Linked DNA regions of Variovorax paradoxus. The protein of the gene in region 2 interacts with the protein of the main gene of each other region in a pairwise test. Links are inferred from orthologs where the notes say so. Each region holds a gene or a part of one and is shown on either strand. Other genes may lie near its edges.

What was found.
Region 1: the proteins of ftsL (region 2) and ftsB interact in binary tests that used the Escherichia coli proteins (3 or more experiments, as listed by UniProt). The link is inferred for Variovorax paradoxus from one-to-one orthologs.

The regions. Positions count from the first base shown.
Region 1 is NZ_CP123990.1:3,321,181-3,330,013, forward strand. Bases 422-3,201 are described here. They hold ftsB (cell division protein FtsB), read left to right. Parts: upstream 422-1,562; coding sequence 1,563-1,841; downstream 1,842-3,201. Other genes in these bases: eno (phosphopyruvate hydratase), read left to right, coding at 422-1,546; pnuC (nicotinamide riboside transporter PnuC), read left to right, coding at 1,942-2,565; QHG62_RS16020 (ATP-binding protein), read left to right, coding at 2,562-3,201. Also shown: QHG62_RS16000 (DUF1330 domain-containing protein), read left to right, coding at 1-235; more of eno, read left to right, coding at 263-421; more of QHG62_RS16020, read left to right, coding at 3,202-3,263; QHG62_RS16025 (hypothetical protein), read left to right, coding at 3,263-4,240; QHG62_RS16030 (AraC family transcriptional regulator), read right to left, coding at 4,280-5,080; QHG62_RS16035 (SDR family oxidoreductase), read left to right, coding at 5,195-6,004; QHG62_RS16040 (NAD(P)-dependent oxidoreductase), read left to right, coding at 6,039-6,902; QHG62_RS16045 (Hsp33 family molecular chaperone HslO), read right to left, coding at 6,929-7,939; QHG62_RS16050 (gamma carbonic anhydrase family protein), read right to left, coding at 7,972-8,496; QHG62_RS16055 (ferritin-like domain-containing protein), read left to right, coding at 8,534-8,833. UniProt on the Escherichia coli protein: Essential cell division protein. May link together the upstream cell division proteins, which are predominantly cytoplasmic, with the downstream cell division proteins, which are predominantly periplasmic.
Region 2 is NZ_CP123990.1:4,742,654-4,751,621, forward strand. The notes cover bases 4,468-7,382. They hold ftsL (cell division protein FtsL), read left to right. Parts: upstream 4,468-5,708; coding sequence 5,709-6,056; downstream 6,057-7,382. Other genes in these bases: mraZ (division/cell wall cluster transcriptional repressor MraZ), read left to right, coding at 4,468-4,780; rsmH (16S rRNA (cytosine(1402)-N(4))-methyltransferase RsmH), read left to right, coding at 4,789-5,712; QHG62_RS22840 (peptidoglycan D,D-transpeptidase FtsI family protein), read left to right, coding at 6,053-7,382. Outside these bases: RNA polymerase-binding protein DksA, read left to right, coding at 1-407; QHG62_RS22810 (STAS domain-containing protein), read left to right, coding at 455-2,140; ATP-dependent protease subunit HslV, read left to right, coding at 2,206-2,751; ATP-dependent protease ATPase subunit HslU, read left to right, coding at 2,754-4,082; more of mraZ, read left to right, coding at 4,352-4,467; more of QHG62_RS22840, read left to right, coding at 7,383-7,801; QHG62_RS22845 (UDP-N-acetylmuramoyl-L-alanyl-D-glutamate--2,6-diaminopimelate ligase), read left to right, coding at 7,804-8,968. UniProt on the Escherichia coli protein: Essential cell division protein. May link together the upstream cell division proteins, which are predominantly cytoplasmic, with the downstream cell division proteins, which are predominantly periplasmic.

The DNA.
Region 1 (8,833 bases), 1.4 Mb from region 2 along the record:
TGCGCCCGACGCGGTAAAGGCGGCGGGCGGCGAGTACCTTGTGCGCGGCGGCCAGTTCGAAACCCTGGAAGGCAACTGGCAGCCCGCGCGCATCGCCATGCTGCGCTTTCCCAGCTACGAGAAGGCCAAGGCTTTCTACGACGACGAGTTGTACCGTGCCGCGCGCGCCAAACGCGCCGGAACGACCGAATTCTTCAATATGGTTCTGGTCGAGGGCGTTTCCGCCCCGGTCTGAGATTCAGTTCAAAACGAAAGGCAATAAGTGAGTGCAATCGTAGACATCGTCGGCCGCGAAATCCTCGACAGCCGAGGCAATCCCACAGTCGAGTGCGACGTGCTGCTCGAATCGGGCACCATGGGCCGCGCGGCCGTGCCCTCGGGCGCATCGACCGGTTCGCGCGAAGCCATCGAGCTGCGCGACGGCGACAAGAAGCGCTATCTCGGCAAGGGCGTGCTCAAGGCGGTGGAGAACATCAACACCGAGATCTCGGAATCCGTGCTCGGCCTCGACGCCAGCGAGCAGGCTTTCCTCGACCGCACGATGATCGACCTGGACGGCACCGACAACAAGGGCCGCCTGGGCGCCAACGCGACGCTCGCCGTGTCGATGGCGGTGGCGCGCGCCGCGGCCGAAGAATCGGGCCTGCCGCTGTACCGCTATTTCGGCGGCATGGGCGGCATGCAGCTGCCCGTGCCGATGATGAACGTCATCAACGGCGGCGCGCACGCCAACAACAGCCTCGACCTGCAAGAGTTCATGATCATCCCCGTGGGCGCCCCGAGCTTCCGCGAAGCCGTGCGCTACGGCGCCGAGGTGTTCCATGCACTCAAGAAGATCCTGGGCGACCGCGGCATCAGCACGGCGGTGGGCGACGAAGGCGGGTTCGCACCCAGCGTCGAAAGCCATGAAGCGGCCATCCAGCTGATTCTCGAAGCCATCGACAAGGCCGGCTTCGTGGCGGGCGAGCAGATTGCGCTCGGCCTCGACTGCGCAGCCAGCGAGTTCTACAAGGACGGCAACTACGTGCTCTCCGGCGAGAACCTCACGCTGTCGGCCGGCAACTGGGCCGACATGCTGGCCACCTGGGTCGACAAGTACCCGATCATCAGCATCGAAGACGGCATGCACGAAGGCGACTGGGACGGCTGGAAGCTGCTCACCGAACGCCTCGGCAAGCGCGTGCAGCTGGTGGGCGACGACCTGTTCGTCACCAACACCAAGATCCTGCAGGAAGGCATCGACAAGGGCATTGCCAACTCGATCCTGATCAAGATCAACCAGATCGGCACGCTGACCGAAACCTTCGCCGCCATCGAGATGGCCAAGCGCGCGGGCTACACGGCTGTCATTTCGCACCGCTCGGGCGAAACCGAAGACAGCACCATTGCGGACATCGCGGTGGGCACCAACGCCGGCCAGATCAAGACCGGTTCGCTCTCGCGCTCCGACCGCATCGCCAAGTACAACCAGCTGCTGCGCATCGAGGAAGACCTGGGCGACATCGCCAGCTACCCTGGCCGCGGCGCGTTCTACAACCTGAAGTAGCGCCCGGCTCCGCGGCATGCGCTCGCGCCTCGTTCCACCCATCGTGCTGTTGCTGCTGCTGGTCGTCCTGCAGTGGCAGCTGTGGAACGGGCGCGGCAGCGTGCGCGATGTGTCGCAGCTGCAGACCAAGCTGGCTGCGCAGAAAGAGGCCAATGCCAAGGCCGCCGTCACCAACGAGCGGCTGGCCTCCGAGGTCAACGACCTCAAGGTCGGGCTCGAAATGGTCGAAGAGCGTGCCCGACAAGAATTGGGCATGGTCAAGCCCAACGAAGTGTTCGTTCAAGTGACCCACTGAATATGGCCCCCACGCTCGGCACTGCGTGTCCTCGCTGCCCCCCGAGGGGGCCGCTCGCGCCTTGGGGCGGCCCGGCGGCGCTCGACGCCTGACTCCGCTGATGCCCGAGTTCTTCTCGGCCCCCGCCTTTGCGCTCTGGGGCTCTCCGGTCAGCTGGCTCGAACTCGTGGCTGCCGTGCTGGCGCTGGCCATGGTCGGCTGCAACATGCGCGAAATCCATTGGGGCTGGCCGCTCGCGATCGTCAGCTCGCTGCTCTACGTGGCCGTGTTTGCAGAGGCGCGAATCTACGGTGACGCCTCGCTCCAGGTGTTCTTCGCTATCGTCGCGCTCTGGGGCTGGGCACAGTGGCTGCGAGGCCATCGGGCTGACGGCAGCGCACTGCGGGTCAGCCGGCTTTCGCCGCGCGGCATTGCGTTTGCGCTAGTGGCCTGCGCGGTGGCATGGCCAGCGGTCGCCCTCTTCCTGCACCGCTTCACCGACAGCGACGTGCCCTGGTGGGACGGCTTTTCCACCGGGCTCAGCCTGGTCGGGCAGTTCCTGCTGGGGCGCAAGTTCATCGAGAACTGGCTGGTGTGGCTGGCGGTGAATATCGTGAGCGTGGGCCTTTTCATCCATAAGGGCCTGTGGCTCACCGTCGGGCTCTACGCTGTGTTCGCGGCGCTCAGCGTGGCGGGTTTTGTTGCATGGCGCTCGCGCATGCAGAGCGAGGCTGCGCGCGCATGACACCCACGCTGCCCACCGGCTGCGTCATTGCGCTGCTCGGCGCCGAGAGCACGGGCAAGACTGAACTCGCGCGCGCGCTCACGCAGCGCCTGCAGGAGCGCGGCATTGCGGCCACGCTGGTGGCCGAGTACCTGCGCGAGTGGTGCGAGCGCGAAGGCCGCACGCCTCGCCCCGACGAGCAGCGCGCCATCGCCGACGAACAGACGCGCCGCATCGACGCCGCGGCGGCCTCGGGCGTGGTGGTGGCCGACACCACGGCGCTCATGACTGCCGTGTACAGCGAGCAGCTGTTCGGCGACACCTCCCTTTACGCCGATGCGCTCGCCGCACAGCGGCGCTACGCCATCACGCTGCTGACTGCGCTCGACATCCCCTGGGTTGCCGACGCATTGCGCGACGGCGACCACGCGCGCGAGCCGACGGACACGCTGGTGCGCGCGGCGCTTTCGGGCGCCGGACTCTCATTCGCCGTGGTGCATGGCACCGGCGGCGAAAGGCTTTCCAATGCATGGAACGCCATCAACTCCATCGCCGGCAACGAGGGCCAGGCCCGGGCACGGGGAAGCCGCGGCGACGCGAAACCCACCTCCTGGTCATGGCCTTGCGAGAAATGCTCCGACCCGGAATGCGAACATCGTCTGTTCAGCGACCTGCTCGGCCGCCGCGACAACCCGCCAAACCCCCGTTCGGAGATCTGATGTTCCCGCTTGGTTTCTCTCGTCTCGCCTGTCTTCTTTGTCTCGTCGGCCCGGCCCTGCTGGCAGCCGGCACCGCTGCGGCGGCACCGGTTGCCGCCACCGTGGAAAACGCCACCACGACGACCGCCTGCGCCGAGGAAGACAACGTCTCGCTGGTGCTGCGCGGCGAAGGCATCCGGCGCATGCGCATCGAGGCGCTGCAGCCGGCGTATCTGGGCAGCATCGGCAACGACGTCACCGCGCCCGACTTTTCGGGCTGCAACTTCGACGGCGGTGCGCACCCTACCGATCCCGCGCACAAGTTCAAGCCGCGCCGCGTGGTGCTGCTCGACGACGCGCAGTGGCGCATCGTCGGCATGACGCTGCCCAGCTTCTGGCGCCCGCAACAGGTGCCGGTGCGCGTGGGTGCGCGCACCGACCGCGGCTTTCACCTGCTGCAGATCTTCCGCAAGGAAGAAGGCAAGGTGCTCGAGGCGCTGGTGCTCTACCCCGCAGACGGCTACTGGCGCATCAAGCCGCTGCCGGAAGAACGCTTCGGCGACGGCGTGTATGGCTCGTCGTTCCTGCTCGGCCCGGTCGAGCAAGGCAGCCGGCCGGTGGTCGACATCGCATCGATCCGCATCGTGCCCAAGCCGCTGGCCATTCACCTGCGCTTTGCCAGGGGCGGCAGCGCCGTCGCCAAGGTGTCCGAAATCAGCCGCGCGCGCACCGCGCTCGATGTCAGGCTCTCGACTCCGACCGCCGATGCACGGCCCTTTGCGGTGCTGCGCTCGATGTACGTTGCGGCGGACAACGCCGACGTGAGCGAAGTGCGGTGGCGGGAATCTCCCGATGCGGCGGAGCAGGTGCTGCCTTTGCCTGAAGTGAAGACGCTGAGCGGCACGCAAATGCGCTTTGGGCGCAGCCTGCCTTCGCGCCACAACACGAGCGCACCCGATATCTCGTTCAGCGATTTCGACGACGCGGTTCCGCGCTGATCGACGCGCCCGCTGGGCGCCTATGACTGGCAGCGCGGCCTAGCCGGCGCGCCGAACCTCGCTGGGCGTGGCGCCGAGCACACGGCGCATGCATCGTGCCATGTGGCTCTGGTGCGCAAAGCCGCTTTCCAGCGCCACCTGGCTCGCGGCCATGCCGCTGCGCACCAGCAGGCCGCGCGCACGGTCGACACGCCGGTGAACCACGTACTCGTGCACCGGCAGGCCCGTGGAGCGCTTGAATTGCGTCTTCAGGTGCGACGCGCTCAGGCCCGCCACCTCGGCCAGCCTGGCCAGCGAGAGATCGCCCTCCAGGTGGGTTTCGATGTAGTCGGTCACGCGGCGCAACTGCGGCCGTGTGAGCCCCTGCACCGGCGCCGTTTCATGGAGCCGGTGCCCGCCGAGCAGGTGCGCCGCCAGCGCGGTGCCCAGGCTGTCGGCGTAGAGAGTGCCGTTGGGAAAGCCGGCGCGCCGTTCGGCGTCGAGTGCCCAAGCAATATGTTCGATATGCGCATCGCGCAGCTGATGGCGCTCTGCCAGGCTCGCACGGTCGGCCGGCAGGCCCATTTCGTCGGCGGTGCGCCGCAGCAGCGAAGGCGGCATGTGCACCACCAGCGACGTGCTGGCCGCGTCCTCGTGCCAGACGTCGGAGCTGCCGGCGGGCAGGATGTCGATGTCACCGCGCGTGTAGCGGAACTTGTGCAGCTTGCAGGCGCCGTTGACGGGCGCACCCGCATGCACCTTGATGCGGTGGTCGGGCACGGCCTCGAAGCCGACCACGCCGCCGGGCGTGTGGCGCACGTGCACGTTCAGATGGGTGTCGGAGGGGGCGTGATCGCTCATCGGGCAATTATCCGGCGCGCCGGCAAAGCATGCTCGCGCGCCTGCGTCCGTTCGTGCTGCACCGCGGCCGAATGTGCGCGACCGGGTCGGCCGCTTTCCGGATCATCCGCTGCCATGAACACAACCACTCAAGACCCCCGATCCATGCACATCCCTGCGAACAACAAATACGCTGGCAAGAAGGCCGTCATTACCGGCGGCACCATCGGCATGGGCCTGGCCACCGCCCAGGCGCTGCTCGAAGGCGGTGCCGAAGTGCTCGTGACAGGCCTGAACCCGAAGAACCTCGAAGCCGCGCGCCGCGCCTTGGGGCCTCGTGCCCATGTCGTAGCCTCGGACACGGGCTCGCTGGCCGACATCGACGCACTCGCGGCGCTCGCCCGCGAAAAGCTCGGCCACATCGACCTGCTGCACATCAACGCGGGCATCTCGACGCTGGAGCCCTTCGAGCAGGTGACCGAAGCCGGCTACGACCGCGCTTTCGCGATCAACACCAAGGGCCCGTTCTTCACCGTGCAGCGCCTCGTGCCGCTGATGCGCGCCGGCGGCGCAATCGTCGTCACCTCGTCCATCGCGGACAAGGGCGGCATGCACGGCCTGAGCGTCTACAGCGCGACCAAGGCCGCATTGCGTTCCTTCGCCTCGGGCTTTGCGGCAGAGCTCGTGGGACGCGGCATCCGGGTCAACGTGGTGAGCCCCGGCTTCATCGACACGCCCACGCTCGGCATCGCCGATGCGACGGCAGAGGAGCGCGCCGAGTTCATCCGCCTGGGCGACCAGATCACGCCGATGCGGCGCCACGGCACGGCCGAAGAGGTGGCCCGCGCGGTGCTCTTCTTCGCCTTCGAGGCGACCTTCACGACCGGTGCGCGGCTCACGGTCGATGGCGGGCTGGGCCAGAACCTCACGCCGGCCGCGGCCTGAACTTGAATTGCAATCAAAAAGAAAGAACGAACACATGACCGACGTGTCCCTCATCGGCCTCGGCCCCATGGGCATTGCGCTCGCGCGAGCGCTTCAACCCGGGCACACGCTCACGGTGTGGAACCGCACCGCCGAGCGCGCCAAGCCCATCCTCAACCAAGGCACCGTGCTCGCGCCCAGCGCCCTCGCCGCTGTTCAGGCCAGCCCCGTGGTGCTGATCTGCGTGGCCGACTATGCGGCCTCCCGGTCGATCCTGGCCTCGCCCGGCGTGGCCGATGCGCTGCGCGGCAAGGTGCTGGTGCAGTTGAGCACCGGCACGCCGCAGGATGCACGCGACGACTGGGCCGCCCTGAGCGGCGTGGCCTACCTCGACGGCGCGCTGCTCGCCACGCCCGGCCAGATCGGCCGGCCCGATACGCCGCTTTTCATTTCCGGCGAAGAGCGCGCGCTGGCCAGTTGCCGGCCGGTGCTCGAAGCCATTGCAGGAAACATCCTGTACATGGGCGAGCCCATCGGCAACTCGGCGGCCTGGGATCTCGCCACGCTCTCGTGCATGTTCGGCGCCATGAGCGGGTTCTTCCACGGCGCGCGCATCTGTGAATCCGAAGGGCTGAAGGTGAACGAGTTCTCGCAGATGATCGGTGCGATCTCGCCGGTGCTCGGCGAAATGATCAGCGCCGAGGGCGAGGCCATTCACACCGGCCGCTACGGCGAACCCGAAAGCTCGATGGCCACCTGCGCGGGCTCGGGCCGGCTGTTCGTGAAGCAGGCGCGCGAAGCAAAGCTCGATGCGAGCTTTCCGGATTTCCTGATGGGCCTGTTCGACCGTGCGCTGGGCGCAGGCTTTGCGAACGAGCGCCTGGCCGCAATGATCAAGGTGCTGCGGCAGCCCGCCTGAGCGGGAGCGAGGAAAGGCCCCGCGACCTATTGCACCACGGGGCTCGCGGGCACCTGGTCGCCAGGCGGCGTGAATATCTGCGCCGTGTCGACCGCATCGAAGCGGTACTGCTTGCCGCAGAAGTCGCAGCCCACTTCGATGTCGCCGCGCTCGGCCAGGATTTCCTCGGCCTCCTGCACGCCGAGCCCGCGGATCATCTGCGCCACGCGCTCGCGCCCGCAGGTGCAGGCAAAGTGCGGGCCGAGCAAGCCCATCTGCGGTTCGAAGCGCAGCAGCTTTTCTTCCCAGAACAGGCGGCGAAGAACGGTCTCGACGTCGAGCGTCAGCAACTCGTCGCGCGTCAGGGTCGACGCAAGAATCGAGATGCGGTTGTAGTCCTCGTTGCGGCCGATCTCGTCTTCATTCGCCTGGTCGTGGTCCTTGTCGGAAGTACCGCCCGACGAACCTTCGAGGTTGCCCTCGCCCTTGACCGGCAGTCGCTGGATCAAGAGGCCCGCCGCCACTTTGTCGTCGGCTGCCAGCACCAGCGTGGTGTCGAGCTGTTCGCTCTGCAGCATGTAGTGCTGCAGCACGTCGCTCAGCTTGCCGAGCTTCTCGCCATCGTCGTCGAAGAGCGGAACCACGCCTTGGTACGGCGTGGTGCCCGGCAGCTTGTCCTTCGGGTCGAGCGTGATGGCGCAGCGGCCCTTGTTGTTCTCGTTGACCATGTCGGGCAGGCGCGCATCGGCCGGCAGCTCGCCGATGACCTTGGCGGTGGCACGCAGGCTCAGGTCGGGCTTGGCCTCGGCCACGGCCACCTTGACCGGACCGTCGCCGAAGATCTGCAGGATCAACGAGCCGTTGAACTTGATGTTGGCCTGCATCAGCGTGGCCGCGGCGGTCATTTCGCCGAGCAGTTCGGCCACCGGCGGCGGATAGGCGCCGGTGGTGGTGTTGGAGGCACGCCGCGCCAGGATTTCCTGCCACGCATCTGTCAGGCGCACGATCACGCCGCGCACCGGCAGGCCATCGAACAGGAATTTGTGCAGCTCGCTCAAAACGGATTTCTTTCGGTTGTGCCTGAATGGAATCAGGCGATTTTCTTGAGGCCCTTCGCATAGCGAACGGCGTTCTGTACGTAATGGTCGGAGCCGTGGCGCAAGCGGGCGGCGTCTTCGTCGCTGATCGTGCGCATGACCTTGGCGGGCGAACCGAAGATCAGCGAGTTGTCTGGAAACTCCTTGCCCTCGGTCACGACGCTGCCGGCGCCGACAATCGAGTTGCGGCCGATCTTGGCGTTATTCAAGACCACGGCCTGGATGCCGATCAGCGAGTTGTCGCCGATGGTGCAGCCGTGCAACATGACCTGGTGGCCGATGGTGACGTTCTCGCCGATGGTCAGCGGGCTGCCCGGGTCGGAATGCAGCATCGACATGTCCTGCACATTGCTGTTTCGGCCGATGGTCATCGTCTCGTTGTCCCCGCGCAGCACCGCGCCAAACCAGATGCTCGCGTTTTCACCCAACTTCACGTTGCCGATCACTTCCGCGCTGTCGGCCACCCATGCGCCGGTGCCGAGTTGCGGCGCAACGCCGTCGAGTTCATAAAGGGCCATCGTGGAGTCTCCGGGGGCAAAAACTAGAATTGTAGGGATGCACCCCCGATTGAGCGCGCTGGCCGCGCTGCGACTGACCGACCCTCAAGCCAAGGTTGCCGCGACACGCGCCACAGCTGCACATGCAGCTACCGATTCCATAGCACTTGAACCCCTGCGCACCGAAGGGGACGATCTCGGCGTGCCGGGCCGCCCCGAAAAGCCGGTGCGCGTGGCTGCCACGGCCGTGCAAAAGCGCTCGCCCTTCACGCCCGAGGGCCGCGCCGCGCTGATCCATTCGATCTGCCACATCGAGTTCAACGCCATCAACCTTGCGCTCGATGCGGTGTGGCGTTAC
Region 2 (8,968 bases):
AGTTGACCGACGCCGAGGTCATCGCCATGCCCGACTCCGAGTACATGAACGAAAAGCAGATGGCGTTCTTCCGCCTGAAGCTGGTCGAGCTCAAGCGCGGCATTCTCGAAAACGCCGGTGAAACCACCGAGCACCTGCGCGAAGACACCGTGGTGGTGCCCGATCCGGCCGACCGCGCCACCATCGAGGAAGAACACGCACTCGAGCTGCGCACGCGCGACCGCGAACGCAAGCTGCTCAAGAAGATCGAGCAGTCGATCCAGCGCATCGATGCCGGCGACTACGGCTACTGCGACGAAACCGGCGAGCCCATCGGCGTCGGCCGCCTGCTGGCCCGCCCCACGGCCACGCTGTCGCTCGAAGCGCAGCAGCGCCGCGAACTCAAGCAGAAGATGTTCGGGGACTGAGCAGGCAAGGCAAAGAGAGATTCCAGTTCGCCGCGAAATTCCTGTAGATGGCTAAGGAAGAAACGGGCCGCCTCCTTTCCAAGGTGGCGAAGTTCGTCCGCAATCCCCTGAAGGATTGGTCGGAGCTGAATGCGGCCGCCGATTCCACGCTCCCTGACCAGGCTTACAGCCGGGAAATGCTCAAGGAGATGATCGAGCGGCGCCAGCGCAACGACTTTGTGCGCCGGCGCGAGTTCGACATGCTCCGCAAGCTCCGGCAACGCGAAGCGGCCGCCCATGCCTTCGAAGGAACGGTCACGCCGTCGTCCTTCAACCTGAACACCACCACGGAAAAGTCCGAGGGACGCGCTCTCACGCTCAAGAAGATCGACGAGATCGAGGAGCAGATGTCGCAGCAGTGGTGGAAAGGCCGCGGCCCCAATGGCGAGGTGCTGGCCAATGCGCCACCTGAAGCCGGCGCCGAGACCTTGCCGCCGCCCATGGACGAGGCCGAGGTGGCCAGCTTGCTCGCGGCGCCTGCTTTTGGCGCGGCGCCTGCCGCTGCGGCGGATGCTGCCGCTTCCGCTCCTGCGCCCGCTGCCGCTGCCGCTGCGCTTGCTGCGAGCCCGGGGGTCGACGACACCTCGCTGCTGACGGCGCGGCTTGCGCGCGACAGCGCGCTGGAAGAGGCCGTGATCCGTTTCGCGCACGGCGACGACACCGGCGCCGAAGCCATTCTTCTGCAGGCCCTGGCCTCCGAGAGCGCCGCCGCCGAGGGCGACCACGCCGCCGCCGACCGCGACGAGACACGCTGGCGCGCATTGTTCGACCTGTACCGCGCCACCGGCGACGCCACGCGCTTTGCCGCCGCCCGCATGCGCTATGCGCAGCGCATGAAGCGCATGGGCCCCGACTGGGTGCCGCTCGACGAACTGGCGCGCGACGTGCAGGCAGTGGCTGCAAGCGAGCATGCCGAGCTGGCTTCGGCCGCTGCCGACTGGACCAGCCCTGCACGCCTGTCGCGCGATGGGCTGGTGAACCTCACGCGTGCGTTGTCGCAGGCCGGCGCCATCTGGACGCTCGACTGGCGCGCGCTGGCGGCCGTCGAGGCCGATGCCGCCTCGCCGCTGCGCGTGCTGTTCACCCATTGGGCCAATTCGCCGGTCAAGCTGCGCTTCATCGGTTCGGCAAAGCTGCTTGCCGTGCTGGCCGAAGCAACGCCCAACAACGAGCGCAGCACCGAAGACGTCTGGTGGCAGCTCCACCTGGCAACGCTGCGCATGATGAACCTGCCGGACGACTTCGAGCTGGTGGCGCTCAACTACTGCATTACCTACGAGGTGTCGCCACCGGCCTGGCAAGACCCGAATGGCGAGTGCACCACGATCGAGGCGCCGGAGACGAGCCGTTCGGGTGCGGGCTCCGTGTGGTCGCTGCTGTCCGTCAACGGCGAATCCAGTTTTCCTTCGACCGACAGCGGTTTTGCCGCGCTGGCTGGAGATCTTCGCGGCGAAGCCCATTCGAGCCTGCAGCGGCTGGACGTCGACCTGCGCAACACCACCGCCCCGGTTATTTCATGTGCGGCGCTGCTGCGCATGGACCTTGCCGCCGCCGGCACACTGCTCAGTTGGGTGCGCGCACGCGACGCCCAGGGCGAGCGGGTCCAGTTCGTGGACGCCCACCGCCTGATTGCGGCGCTTTTCGACCTGGTTGGCATTGCCGACCACGCCACGGTAGCAGTTCGCAAGAACTGACTCTTGCCGCGCGACTTGCACGCGCGCGGGGTTGCATTGCCCTGGGGCGTCCCCAGATGGCTTCGATGGAACAGTTTCACGGCACCACCATCGTGAGCGTGCGCCGCAAGACCCCCCAGGGCGACCAAGTCGCCATTGGTGGGGACGGGCAGGTCACTCTCGGCAATATCGTCATCAAGGGCACGGCGCGCAAGGTGCGGCGGCTCTATCACGGCAAGGTGCTGGCCGGCTTTGCCGGCGCCACCGCCGACGCCTTCACGCTCTTCGAGCGCTTCGAGGCCAAGCTCGAAAAGCACCAGGGCCACCTGACCCGCGCCGCGGTCGAGCTCACCAAGGACTGGCGCACCGACCGCGTGCTGCGCAAGCTCGAAGCCATGCTGGCCGTGGCCGACGCCACCACTTCGCTCATCATCACCGGCAACGGCGACGTGCTGGAGCCCGAAGACGGCGTGATTGCCATCGGCTCGGGCGGTGCGTATGCGCAGTCGGCCGCCAAGGCGCTGATCGACAACACGGACCTTAGTGCTGAGCAAATTGTGCGCAAATCGCTCGCGATAGCGGGCGAAATCTGCATTTATACGAACATGAACCACACGGTGGAAGCGCTCTGACCATGTCCATGACCCCGCAGGAAATCGTCTCCGAGCTCGACAACCACATCGTCGGACAGCCGGCCGCCAAGCGCGCCGTGGCCATTGCGCTGCGAAACCGCTGGCGCCGCCAGCAGGTCGAAGAAAAGCTTCGCACCGAGATCACGCCGAAGAACATTCTCATGATCGGCCCCACGGGCGTGGGCAAGACCGAGATTGCACGCCGCCTTGCGCGGCTGGCCGACGCGCCCTTCATCAAGGTCGAGGCGACCAAGTTCACCGAAGTGGGCTATGTGGGCAAGGACGTCGATTCGATCATTCGCGACCTGGCCGAAATTGCCGTCAAGCAAACCCGGGAGGCCGAAAGCGCCAAGGTGCGCGCCCGTGCCGAAGACGCCGCGGAAGACCGCATCCTCGACGTGTTGCTGCCGCCCGCACGTGTTGCAGATGGCGCCGCGCCGGCGCTGGATGGCCCCAACCCCACCCGGCAGGCCTTCCGCAAGAAGCTGCGCGAACACCAGCTCGACGACAAGGAGATCGAACTCGATCTTGCCGAGACTCGCGCCCCGCTCGAAATCATGGGCCCGGCGGGCATGGAGGAAATGACCGAGCAACTGCGCGGCATGTTCGGCCAGCTTGGCGGTGGCAAGCGCAAGACGCGCAAGCTCAAGATCGCCGAGGCCATGCGCCTGCTGATCGACGAAGAAGCTGCCAAGCTGGTGAACGAAGACGAAATTCGCGCCCAGGCCATCACCAACGCCGAGCAGAACGGCATCGTCTTCATCGACGAGATCGACAAGGTCGCCACGCGCAGCGAAGCCCAGGGCTCCGACGTGTCGCGCCAGGGTGTGCAGCGCGACCTGCTGCCATTGGTCGAGGGCACGGCCGTGACGACCAAGTACGGCGTGGTGCGCACCGACCACATGCTCTTCATTGCGAGCGGGGCCTTCCACTTGAGCAAGCCGAGCGACCTGATCCCCGAACTGCAGGGACGCTTTCCGATTCGCGTCGAGCTGCAATCGCTCTCGGTGGCGGACTTCGAAAGCATCCTCACGCAAACGCGCGCATCGCTCGTCAAGCAGTACCAGGCGCTGCTTGCCACCGAAGGCGTCACGCTCGACTTCACGCCCGAGGGCGTCAACCGCCTTGCGGCCATTGCCTTCGAAGTGAACGAGCGCACCGAGAACATCGGGGCGCGCCGTTTGTCGACCGTGATGGAACGCCTGCTCGATGAGGTAAGCTTCGACGCCACGCGCATCGAGGGACAGACCATCCGCATCGATGCCGCTTACGTCGACGAGCGCCTTGCGGCACTAAGTCACGACGAAGACCTTTCGCGCTTCATCCTCTGAACGCCGCTTTGCAGCCCCTGTTACGGGGTTGCGCTTCACGCATTACATTCATTGCGTGAGCTAAGTGCTTCTTTTTCAACGAAATTCGCCGGTTTCCAGCTTTGGAAATCGGCGCTAAGTCGTTGATTCCATTACAAAAAATACCACCAACGACCAGTTGCGCGTGAAGTGTTTCCTGCTACAGTGCAAAAAAGTGCAGTTAAGTGGGAAAAAGTGCGGATGGTGCCCCTTTCGGGTGCCGCGGCCTTCCCAACACAAAGGTCCTGGTCGTGTTTCAAGGCGCTTCATCGCTCAGTCTCGATGCCAAGGGGCGGCTCTCCGTGCCGACCCGGCATCGTGACGTCCTGAGCGCGACTGCGAACGGCCAGCTCACCATCACCAAGCACCCGCACGGGTGCCTCATGGTGTTCCCGCGTCCCGAGTGGGAGAAATTCCGCGAGCGCATCGCCGCGCTGCCGATGTCGGCACAGTGGTGGAAGCGCGTTTTCCTCGGCAACGCCATGGACGTCGAGATGGACGGCACCGGCCGCATCCTCGTGTCGCCCGAACTGCGCGCGGCCACCGGCATTACGCGCGAGACGCTGCTGTTGGGCATGGGCAACCATTTCGAACTCTGGGACAAGGCCACCTACGAGGCCAAGGAGGCCGAGGCCACCCAGGGCGACATGCCCGATGTGTTTCAGGACTTCGCGTTCTGAGGGCTTGTGTGAACACTCCATGGATTCATACAACCGTGATGCTGAACGAAGCGGTGGAAGCCCTTCTTTCCGGCAGCACGGCGGCGACCGGCACCTACGTGGACGCAACGTTCGGGCGCGGAGGGCATTCGCGCGCCATTCTGGCGAGGCTGGCACCGGAAGGCAGGCTGATCGCATTCGACAAGGATGCGGAAGCGGTGGCCGAAGCAGCGCGCATCTCGGATGCGCGTTTTTCCATCCGGCACCAGGGATTCCGTTCGCTGGGTGAATTGCCCGATGCCAGCGTGGCGGGTGTGCTGATGGACCTGGGCGTGAGTTCGCCGCAAATCGACAACCCGATGCGCGGCTTCAGTTTTCGTTTCGACGGCCCGCTCGACATGCGCATGGATACCACGCGCGGCGAGAGTGTGGCCGAATGGCTGGCAACAGCCGAACTTCAGCAGATTGCAGAGGTGATCCGTGACTATGGCGAAGAACGGTTTGCTGTTCAGATTGCAAAGGCGATTGTTGCTCGCAGACAAGAACGGGGCGCAATTTCAACCACCACCGAACTGGCCGAGCTCGTGGCTGGCACGGTCAAAACCCGCGAGCAGGGCCAGAACCCTGCAACGCGCACATTTCAGGCTTTTCGGATTTTCATCAACGCCGAGCTTGAAGAGCTGCAACAGGCGCTAGAGGCGAGCCTTTCGGTGCTGCAGCCCGGTGGGCGGCTCGCGGTGATCAGCTTCCACTCGCTGGAAGACCGCATCGTGAAGCAGTTCATCGCCAAGCACTCCAAGGAGGTGTACGACCGCCGTGCGCCCTTTGCGGCGCCCAAGGTCATGAAGCTCAATGCGCTCGAGCGCATCAAGCCGTCGGACGCCGAAGTGCGCGGCAACCCGCGCTCGCGCAGCGCCATCCTGCGCGTGGCAGAGCGCACCGAGGCCGCATGACCCGCCTCAACCTGCTCCTTCTGGTGGCCGTCATTGCGACGGCGCTGTACCTCGTGCACACGCAGTATCTGTCGCGCCAGCTGTACACCGAACTCGATCGCACCCAGCAGGAGGCGCGCCGCCTCGAGCTCGACCACGACCGCCTGCAAGTGGAAAAGCGCGCGCAGGCCACGCCGCTGCGCGTGGAAAAGCTCGCCAAGGAGCAGCTCCAGATGCGCACCACCACGCCGGCCATCACGCAATACGTGCGCCCTGACGGCACGGTGATTCCGGCCGTTGTGGCCCCGCCGCCCGCACCGCCGGCGGGCCCGGCGCCCAAGCCTGTTGCGAGGGCCCAGCGATGAGCCGGCGCAGCGTTCGCTACACCACCAGCCCCTTGCTCGCGAGCAAGACGCCGGTGTGGCGCAGCAAGTTCATCGTGGCCGGCATCGCGCTTGGTTTTGTCATGCTGGCAGGCCGGGCTGCGTACGTGCAGGTGTTCAACAACAGCTTCTTCCAGCGGCAGGGCGAAGTGCGCTTTGCGCGCACGCTGGAGCTGCCGGCCAACCGCGGGCGCATTCTTGACCGCAACGGGCTCATCCTGGCCTCCAGCGTGGTGGCGCCGAGCATCTGGGCCATTCCGGAAGACATCGAGCGCGACGACCCCGAGGTGCGCGCCAAGCTCAAGCAGGTGGCCAAGCTGCTCGAAATGCCGCAGAAGGATTTCGACAAGAAGCTCGAGGACGAGGACAAGACTTTCGTCTGGATCAAGCGGCAGGTCGACGAACCCATTGCCAAGCAGATTGCGGCGCTCAACCTCAAGGGCATCTACCAGCGCAAGGAATACAAGCGCCAATACCCGGAGGGCGAGGCCGCCGCGCACGTGGTGGGCTTCACCAACGTCGAAGACAACGGGCAAGAGGGCATCGAGCTTTCCTTCAACAAGGAACTGGCCGGCAAGGCCGGCTCGCGCCGCGTCATCAAGGACCGCCTGGGCCGCGTGGTCGAGGGCGTGGGCGAGCAGGTGCCGCCGGTCGACGGCAAGGACATCCAGCTCAGCGTCGACAGCAAGGTGCAGTTCTTTGCCTATCAGAAGCTGCGCGACGCGGTAACCGCGCGCCGTGCCAAGGCCGGCAGCGTGGTGGTGCTCGACGCCGTGACCGGCGAAGTGCTGGCGCTGGCCAACTATCCGAGCTACGTGCCCGACAAGCGCCAGAACCTCACCGGCGAGCAGTTGCGCAACCGCGCGCTCACCGACACCTTCGAGCCCGGCTCGACCATGAAGCCGATCACCGTGGCCATGGCTCTCGAGGCCGGCCGCGTGAAGCCGTCCACGCTCATCGAAACCTCGCCGGGCCGCTACCAGATGGGCGGCTTCACCATCAGCGACACGCACAACTACGGCACGCTCACGGTCGAAGGCGTCATTCAGAAGTCGAGCAACGTGGGCGCTCTGAAGATCGCGCAGAAGATGTCACCGCACGAAATGTGGGACACCTACACAGCGCTTGGCTACGGCCAGAAGCCTCAGATCCAGTTTCCCGGCGCGGTGACCGGGCGCCTGCGCCCCTGGAAGACCTGGAAGCCGGTCGAGCAGGCGACCATGGCCTACGGCTACGGCCTGTCTGCATCGCTGTTTCAAATGGCGCATTCGTACACAGCGTTTGCGCACGACGGCGCGATCATTCCGGTCACCATCCTCAAGAACACCGAGTCGCCCGTGGGCGTGCGGGTGTTCTCGCCGTCGAACGCGCTGGCGGTGCGCAAGATGCTGCAGATGGCTGCGGGGCCGGGCGGCACGGGAACGCGCGCGCAAACCATCGGCTATTCGGTCGGCGGCAAGTCGGGCACGGCGCACAAGCAGGTTGGCAAAGGTTACGCAAGCAACAAATATCGGGCGTGGTTCACCGGCATGGCGCCAATTGAAAAGCCGCGAATCATCGTCGGCGTGATGATCGACGAGCCGAGCGACGGCCAGTACTTCGGCGGCGTGGCCGCCGCGCCTGTTTTCAGCGAAGTCGTGCAGCAGACCCTGCGCATGATGAACGTTCCGCCCGACCTCGCGGTCAAACCCCTGGTGGTGACGCAAGGCGTCGACGAGAGCTTCTGAGCATGCTGACACTCACATCCCCCCAGCTCGCCGCGCTCTGGCTCCAGGAGCGCGTGCAGGGTGCGCTGCATGCGGACAGCCGGCCGGTGGGCGCCGGCGACGGTTTCATTGCATGGCCCGGCGCCGCAACCGATGGCCGCAAGCACGTGGCGGCCGCACTGGCGCAAGGCGCAGCAGCCTGCCTGGTCGAGCACGATGGCGTCGAAGCTTTCGGCTTCGACAAGGGCGAGTTCAGCGACCGCATTGCGAGCTACCCGGGCCTCAAGGCCGCCACGGGCCCCATTGCCTCGGCGTTCTACGGCAACCCGTCGGCTGCGCTCGAAGTGCTGGCGGTAACAGGCACCAACGGCAAGACGTCCACCGCCTGGTGGCTGGCCGAAGCGCTGTCCACCTTGACCGTGCCCGGCGGCGTGCGCACCCTGCGGCTCGACGGCAGCACCGAGCGCTCTGTGCCGTCGCCCTGCGCGGTCATGGGTACGCTGGGCATCGGCGTGCCGCCGGCGCTCACCTACACCGGCCTCACCACGCCGGACCCGGTCATGATGCAGCGCGAACTGCGCGCCTTGGTCGAACGCGGCTTCGGTGCTTGCGCCATCGAGGCTTCGTCGATCGGCATTGCCGAACGGCGGCTCGACGGCGCGCGCATTGCGGTGGCCGTGTTCACCAATTTCACGCAGGACCACCTCGACTACCACGGCAGCATGGAAGCCTACTGGCAAGCCAAGGCCGAGCTGTTCCGCTGGCCTGCACTGCGCGCCGCAGTGATCAACATCGACGACGTGCATGGCGCCAGCTTGTGCGCAAACCTGATCGAAGCCGGCGTCGGCGCACTCGACGTGTGGACCGTTTCGGCTGCCGGTTCCCCGGCGCGATTGATGGCACGCGACGTGGGTTACGACGCGCAGGGGTTGCAATTTTCGGTGGCCGAGCACGGCACCGATGCGGTGGAGCGCATCTCCACCGGACTGATCGGCCAGTACAACGTGGCCAACCTGCTGGGCGTGCTGGGCACGCTGCGCGCGCTCGGCCTGACGCTGTCACAGGCCGTGGCGGCGTGCGCCAACCTCGGCAGCGTGCCGGGCCGCATGGAGCGCGTGGGTGCCGGCGCCGACGCGCCGCTGGCGGTGGTCGACTATGCGCACACGCCGGACGCACTCGACAAGGCGC